Desulfobacula toluolica Tol2: one gene and its partner. Each later gene encodes a partner of the first gene's protein in a complex. Links are inferred from orthologs where the notes say so. Each region holds a gene or a part of one and is shown on either strand. Other genes may lie near its edges.

Region 1 (3,288 bases):
AGAATATCATTGCAAGAGAAAGTTTACCGAAATAAAAATTATTTGACAAAAAACTTTGATTTAGGTAAATTAAAAGATTCATTTTTGTTGAGTTTTGCTCGTGTATGAGTTGATTTTTGCTGGTGTTACTGCAATTTAAAGGTTATTTATGGGTCGAAAGGCAAGTGTTGTCCGAAAAACAAATGAGACTGAGATTAGTATTTGTTTTGATTTAGACGGTTCCGGCAAGGTTGATGTTTTAACCGGAATTCCTTTTTTTGATCATATGCTTACCGCTTTTACCGTTCATGGTTTTTTTGATCTTGAAATCAATGCCAAAGGAGATCTTGAAGTTGATTTTCATCATACAATTGAGGATGTCGGCCTGGTTCTTGGTCAAGCGCTTTCGAAAGCACTCGCAAAAAAACAGCGAATTGTCAGGTTTGGAGATGCCAGTATCCCAATGGATGAAGCCCTGTCAAAGGTTACAATAGACCTGTCAAACAGGCCGTATCTTGTCTATAATTTCCCGGATACGCTAAGGTCAAAAGGTGAATTTGATGCGTATCTTGCCAAAGAATTTTTTCAGGCTGTTTGCGTTCAAGGGGCTTTTAATCTTCACATTAATTCTTATTATGGTGTAAACGAACACCATGTCCTTGAATCAATTTTTAAGGCGTTTGGACGATCGTTGCATATGGCTACCAGAATTGATGAAAAAATTTTGGGTGCCCTTTCCAGCAAGGGAACGCTATAGAAATTGTTAAACAAACCAGATGATCAAAAGCTTTTTTACATATATAGTGAAAGTAAATGATTTCAAAATAACAATTATCCGTAAAGATAATTATTGACATGTGATTTTAAATACTTAGCTTATTTTACTTGCATAACCGTTAAATTTTGGAGTCAGTGTCGTAAAGATGTATATTCCTGAAGAAAAAATTTCAGACATTTTAAATACTTCAGATATTGTTGATGTTATTTCAGAGTCCGTTATTTTAAAAAAGAGCGGAAGAAATTTTTTTGGTTTATGTCCTTTTCATTCTGAAAAAACTCCCTCTTTTTCTGTAAATCCAAGTAAACAGATCTTTCATTGTTTTGGTTGCAGTGCGGGCGGAAATGTATTGTCTTTTATTATGAAATATCATGGCATCACTTTTCCAGAAGCTGCAAAAATGTTGGCTCGCAAGTATAATATTATCATTGAAACCAAAGAAATTGATCCTGTAACAAGAAATGAACTCAACCTTAAAGAGAGTCTGTTTAGATTAAACAAAGCTGTTATGGGCTTTTATTTTGATGAGCTTAAACAATCAAAACAAGGCGAAAAAGCAAGGATATACCTTGAAAAAAGAGGAATTTCCAAAGATATCATTCAGCAGTTCAAACTTGGGTTTTCGCCTGATAACTGGGAATCGATAGTTAATCTTTTAAAAAAACGGAAAATTCCCAAAAAGGTTGCCGTCCAATGCGGCTTGGTTTTGGAAAGAAAACAAAATAATGGGTATTATGACCGGTTTAGAAACCGGATCATGTTCCCTATTTTTGATGTGAATATGCAGGTCGCTGGTTTCGGGGGCAGGGTGATGGATGATGCCATGCCCAAATATATGAATTCCCCTGAAACACCTGTTTACATCAAGAGCCGTATTCTATATGGCTTGCATGCAGCAAAACAATTTTGCCGACAGGAAGGGTTTGTTTATATTGTGGAGGGGTATTTTGATTTTTTATCCCTTTATCAACACGGTATTAAAAATACGGTAGCCAGTCTTGGTACTGCATTAACTTCTGATCATGTGAGAATTCTGAAAGGATATGCGTCCAAAATGGTTCTTGTTTTTGACTCTGATGCAGCCGGCATCAATGCTGCAAAAAGAAGCATTGAAATTTTTATGAAAGAAGGTGTTGATACAAGAGTGCTTGTTCTTCCGGAAGGAAATGACCCTGATTCTTATATTGTAAAGCATGGACAAGACGCATTCAATGATCTTGCGTTAAAAGCCAAAACAGTTATGCAATTTCTTTTGAAGGTTTCCATTGATACACATGGGCTTTCCGTGGAAGGCCGGATCAGGATTTTAGATGATATGAAACAGCATTTGAGTTTGATTCAGGATAGTGCATTGAGATCTTTATATGTTAAAGAGCTTGCTGAAACATTAAATATCGATGAAAAAGCTGTTTTGGAAAAAGTCAGGGAACAGTATTTGAAACAGAATACGAAAGATTCATTTTTGATGAATAAAAAAAACAATGAAGATAAGCTGGAATCTGATCGAAGAGAAGAACAAATGATTTCAATGATGCTCAATTATCCCGAAATCATAGAGGAAATTAAAAATACTGATGTGTTGGAGTATTTTTATTCTGAAAAATTAAAGTACATTGGAAAGAAAATTATAAGTGTGGATTCGAATAAAAAAGCCTTCATTACAAATGTTATGGCAAAAATGGAAAATGATGAGGATCAATCGCTTATTGCTTCTTATGCTATGAATGACATGTTTTCAGAACAAGATGTCAATCAAACAGCTCTGTTTATAATAAACCGAATTATTCGTGTAAGAAAAAAGCAGGAAAACACTTTGACAAGTAAAATTATAAGTGCGGAAAAGGGCTGTGATTCTGAATTGATGGACTTGTTAAAGCAAAAACAGGCAGAAATTCAGCAATTACAAAATCGGTTATAACTTTAAGCCTTTGGGAGGCATTTTATGGCAGGTAAGACAAATAAGTCTGGAGAGAATTTAATAATGACTAAGAAAGAATTACAAAAGCTTATTAAAAAAGGAGAAAAAACCGGTTCTCTCTCTTTTGCCGAAATTAATGATGCAATATCCCATGATTTGAAATCATTGGATCATATTGAAGATATTGTAATGCAATTTAAAGAGCTTGGAATCAAGCTTGTGGATACGGAAAAAGAAACAATAAAAAAGGCCGCAAAAAAAAGCACTGCAAAAATAAAAGTCAAGTCATCATCCAGAAAGATTGTTAATGATAAAGTTAAAAAAACGTCTGAAAAAGATGATGATGACTATGATGAAAAAGATGATGATGAAAAAGATGAGAAAAGGGGAAAAAAAGCCAATAAAGACCTGTTTTCTGCTAAAAAAGATCGCTCGGATATGGAGTTTGGTGCTGTTACCGACCCTGTGAAAATGTATCTCAAAGAGATGGGGATGGTTACTTTGCTCAGTCGCGAGGGAGAGATTGAAATTGCAAAAAAGATTGAGCGTGGTGAACGTGATGTCTTGAGAGCCATGCTGGATTGCCCCATCGCATTGTCCACGATTTTCATGT
Region 2 (3,210 bases), 99 kb from region 1 along the record:
AAAAGAGCCCCTTTTGCATTAAGATTTTTTTTTTACGTCTTGATTACAATTCAACCTCTTTTTATGTTCCTTGTAATCGGATTCGGATTATTTGATACCTGGTTCAATTTTAGAAAACTTGATACGGTTGTGTGATAAAAAATAAACTAAAAGTCAGCCGAATTAAAGAAAACAGAAGCTGAACTTTTTTGGAGGTTTAAATGAGAGTTATATTAAAAGAAACCATTGACACGCTGGGCATCGCCGGGACAGAATGTGATGTGGCGGCCGGTTATGGCCGCAACTATCTGCTGCCCCAGAGCAAGGCCATCCTTGCGACCCCCCAGAACAGAAAAGTCATGGAACAGGCAAAAGCAAAGCTTGAGCTTCAAATTGCCAAAGAACGCAAACTTGCCGAGGAAATGGCTGATAAAATCAAAACCGTGGTATGTACAATTAAAGCCAAAGTACATGAAGATGTCCGCCTTTATGGGTCTGTTACAACCCATGATATCAAAGAAGCCCTGAACAAACAGGACATCACGCTGGAACGCCGTGCCATCCTTCTTGCCGAGCCCATAAAAGAGATCGGTGAATATAAAGTTCCCATACGTCTTTACAAGGATGTTGAGCCTGAAATTACGGTAAATGTCATTGAAGAAGAAAAAGAAGAAAAATAAGAAGAATAAGGTTCAAAACGCATCCGGGAAGATTTATAAATTTTCCCGGATGCATATTTTGAAATCATAAATTGTGCCCATAAAAAATAAAATAGCCACAGACCCGCTTCTCAGCAGAACACCTCCCCATGACCTTGATGCGGAAGAATCCATATTAAGCGCCATATTTATCAATAACAACAGTCTTCATGATATTATTGATATTCTATCTCCGGAGGACTTTTACAAAGGCGCCCATAAAAAAATATTCAAGGTAATTATCGAGCTTGCCCTCAGGGAAGAACCTGCAGACCTTGTTACAGTTGCCAATCGGCTCAAGGAAAAAGATGAACTTGAAAGTATTGGTGGTGCCGCCTATCTTGCAGCCATTTCCGATGCAGCCCCAATTGCTGTAAATGCCGTCCATTATGCCAAAATCATTCATGGCAAGGCGTCTTTAAGACAAATGATCACGGCTGCTTCAGATATTATTGAAAGATGTCTGAAAGACAAAGGTGATGTGGAAGAAATTATTGATTTTGCTGAAAGCTCGATCTTTAATATAGCAGAAAAAAAATCAAAAAGTTCATTTCAAAGCCTGGGAGAGCTGATAAGTTTAAATATTGACAAACTTGAAGAGCAGCAGGGAAAAGACGGCGGATTATCAGGACTTTCCACAGGATATACAAAATTAAACAATATCACATCAGGACTGCAAAAATCCGATCTGATTATTCTGGCGGCAAGGCCCAGCATGGGAAAAACCGCTTTTGCCTTGAACATGGCCAGGAATGTTGCCGTTGAAGAACGCAAACCCGTTGCTGTTTTTTCTCTTGAAATGTCCAATGAGCAACTTTCCATGAGACTTTTGACATCCGAGGCCCGCATAGATTCAAACAGGCTTCGAACCGGTTTTATCAACCAGGAAGACTGGCAAAACGCAACAGATGCGGCAGGCGTTTTAAATGACTTGCCAATTTTCATAGATGATACGCCCAACATTACTGCAATGGAAATACGGGCAAAGGCAAGAAAGCTGTATCAAAAGCACAATGAAATCGGGCTGATTATTATAGATTACCTCCAGCTGATGAGGCCCCCGTTTAAAACAGATCGAAGAGACCTGGAAATTGCAGAAATTTCAAGATCTTTAAAAGCTCTTGCCAAAGAACTTGAGGTGCCTATCATTGCTTTGTCCCAGCTGAACCGTATGCTTGAACAACGCGCGGACAAACGTCCCATGCTGTCTGATCTTCGCGAGTCAGGCGCCCTTGAACAGGATGCGGATATTGTGGCTTTCATTTACAGAGATGAGGTCTATAATAAGGAAGCAGACAATCCTAAAAAAGGTACTGCGGAAATCATTGTTGCCAAAAACAGGAACGGTGCTACAGGCACAGCGTTCATGCATTTTATGGGTCAATACACCCGTTTTGAAGAACTTGCACCGGATTCATATCAGGAATTTCAATGAAGAAAAAACTGCACGGTAACACTTCAGGTCTGAGAAATACTCAGATCAAAAAAATAGAAACTCTTTATAACTACAGTACACCGCCCGAGTATCTTGCAGATCCTGAACTTGCACAATTTCTGGTTGATCTGTCCCATGATATCCGGCGTCAGATAGGTCTGCTCATCGACCGGAACGGAAAAATCATTTATGTCATTGTCGGGGAACCCCACAGAGTCGTCATCCCGATAACCTCCGGATATATGGCCATTCCCGGCAAGCTCAAGGGGCTTCGCCTGATCCACACCCATTTAAAAGACGAACCCCTGACCCGTGATGATTTAACAGACCTTGCTCTCTTGCGCCTGGACTATATCACGGCCATTTGCATCACACAAAACGGGAAACCCGGATCTGTGTATTCAGGACACATTCTCCCGGATGAGGACTCAGATCCTTACCAGGTTCTTGAACCCGCCACCATCAAAGACCTGAATAATGATTGCCTGGCTCAAATTATTGCGCTTGAATCGGAATTAACCAGGAAAAATTCTTTATACAGACCTGAAACAGGCCGGGAAAATGCATTTTTAATCAACGCAACCACTTTGGATACAAAAGAAGCCTATGCCTCTATTGAAGAACTCAAAGAGCTGTGCAAAACAAGTCATATAAATGTAATCGGCACAGCCGTTCAAAGAAGAAAAGCAATTGATCCAAAATTCGTGGTGGGCAAGGGAAAGCTCTCCAGCCTTATTATCAAGGCGATTCAAAACTATGCCACCCTGCTGGTGTTTGACCGGGAATTGTCAGCATCCCAGATTCGGTCTATTACTGATTTTGTTGAAATGAAAGTCATTGACCGCACTCAGCTGATCCTTGATATTTTTGCCAAACAGGCAAAATCAAGAGAAGGCAAGTTTCAGGTGGAACTGGCCCAGATGGAATATCTTCTGCCAAGGCTGATTAGCAAGAATACTGCCATGTCAAGGTTGACCGGTGGAATTGGCGGCAGGGGGCCGGGTGAAACAAAACTTGAACTCAACCGGCGGCGGGTCAGAGAAAAAATCAACCAGCTGAAAAAAGAGATCGCTAAAATCCGCAAACAGCGGCAGCAGC

What was found.
Region 2: the proteins of dnaG (region 1) and dnaB are in contact, whole or in part, in a crystal structure (PDB 2R6A), measured with the Geobacillus stearothermophilus proteins. The link is inferred for Desulfobacula toluolica Tol2 from one-to-one orthologs. Residues at the interface, in WP_049624496.1 of Geobacillus stearothermophilus: Lys456, Leu457, Leu458, Pro459, Ala460, Asn463, Ala464, Leu467, Leu535, Leu536, Ile537, Ala538, Gln544, Glu545, Asp548, Tyr549, His552; in WP_033016901.1 of Geobacillus stearothermophilus: Ser13, Glu15, Ala16, Gln18, Glu91, Leu92, Asp94, Ala95, Val96, Pro97, Thr98, Ala99, Ala100, Asn101, Tyr104, Tyr105, Ile108.

What each region holds. Positions count from the first base shown.
Region 1 is NC_018645.1:2,755,080-2,758,367, reverse strand. Bases 334-3,288 are described here. They hold dnaG (DNA primase), read left to right. Parts: upstream 334-902; coding sequence 903-2,675; downstream 2,676-3,288. Other genes in these bases: rpoD (RNA polymerase sigma factor RpoD), read left to right, coding at 2,700-3,288; hisB (imidazoleglycerol-phosphate dehydratase HisB), read left to right, coding at 334-736. In the rest of the region: more of hisB, read left to right, coding at 149-333. UniProt on the Escherichia coli protein: RNA polymerase that catalyzes the synthesis of short RNA molecules used as primers for DNA polymerase during DNA replication.
Region 2 is NC_018645.1:2,655,964-2,659,173, forward strand. What follows is about bases 46-2,922. They hold dnaB (replicative DNA helicase), read left to right. Parts: upstream 46-732; coding sequence 733-2,112; downstream 2,113-2,922. Other genes in these bases: TOL2_RS12275 (DUF2232 domain-containing protein), read left to right, coding at 46-135; rplI (50S ribosomal protein L9), read left to right, coding at 201-659; hflX (GTPase HflX), read left to right, coding at 2,109-2,922. Outside these bases: more of TOL2_RS12275, read left to right, coding at 1-45; more of hflX, read left to right, coding at 2,923-3,210. UniProt on the Escherichia coli protein: The main replicative DNA helicase, it participates in initiation and elongation during chromosome replication. Travels ahead of the DNA replisome, separating dsDNA into templates for DNA synthesis.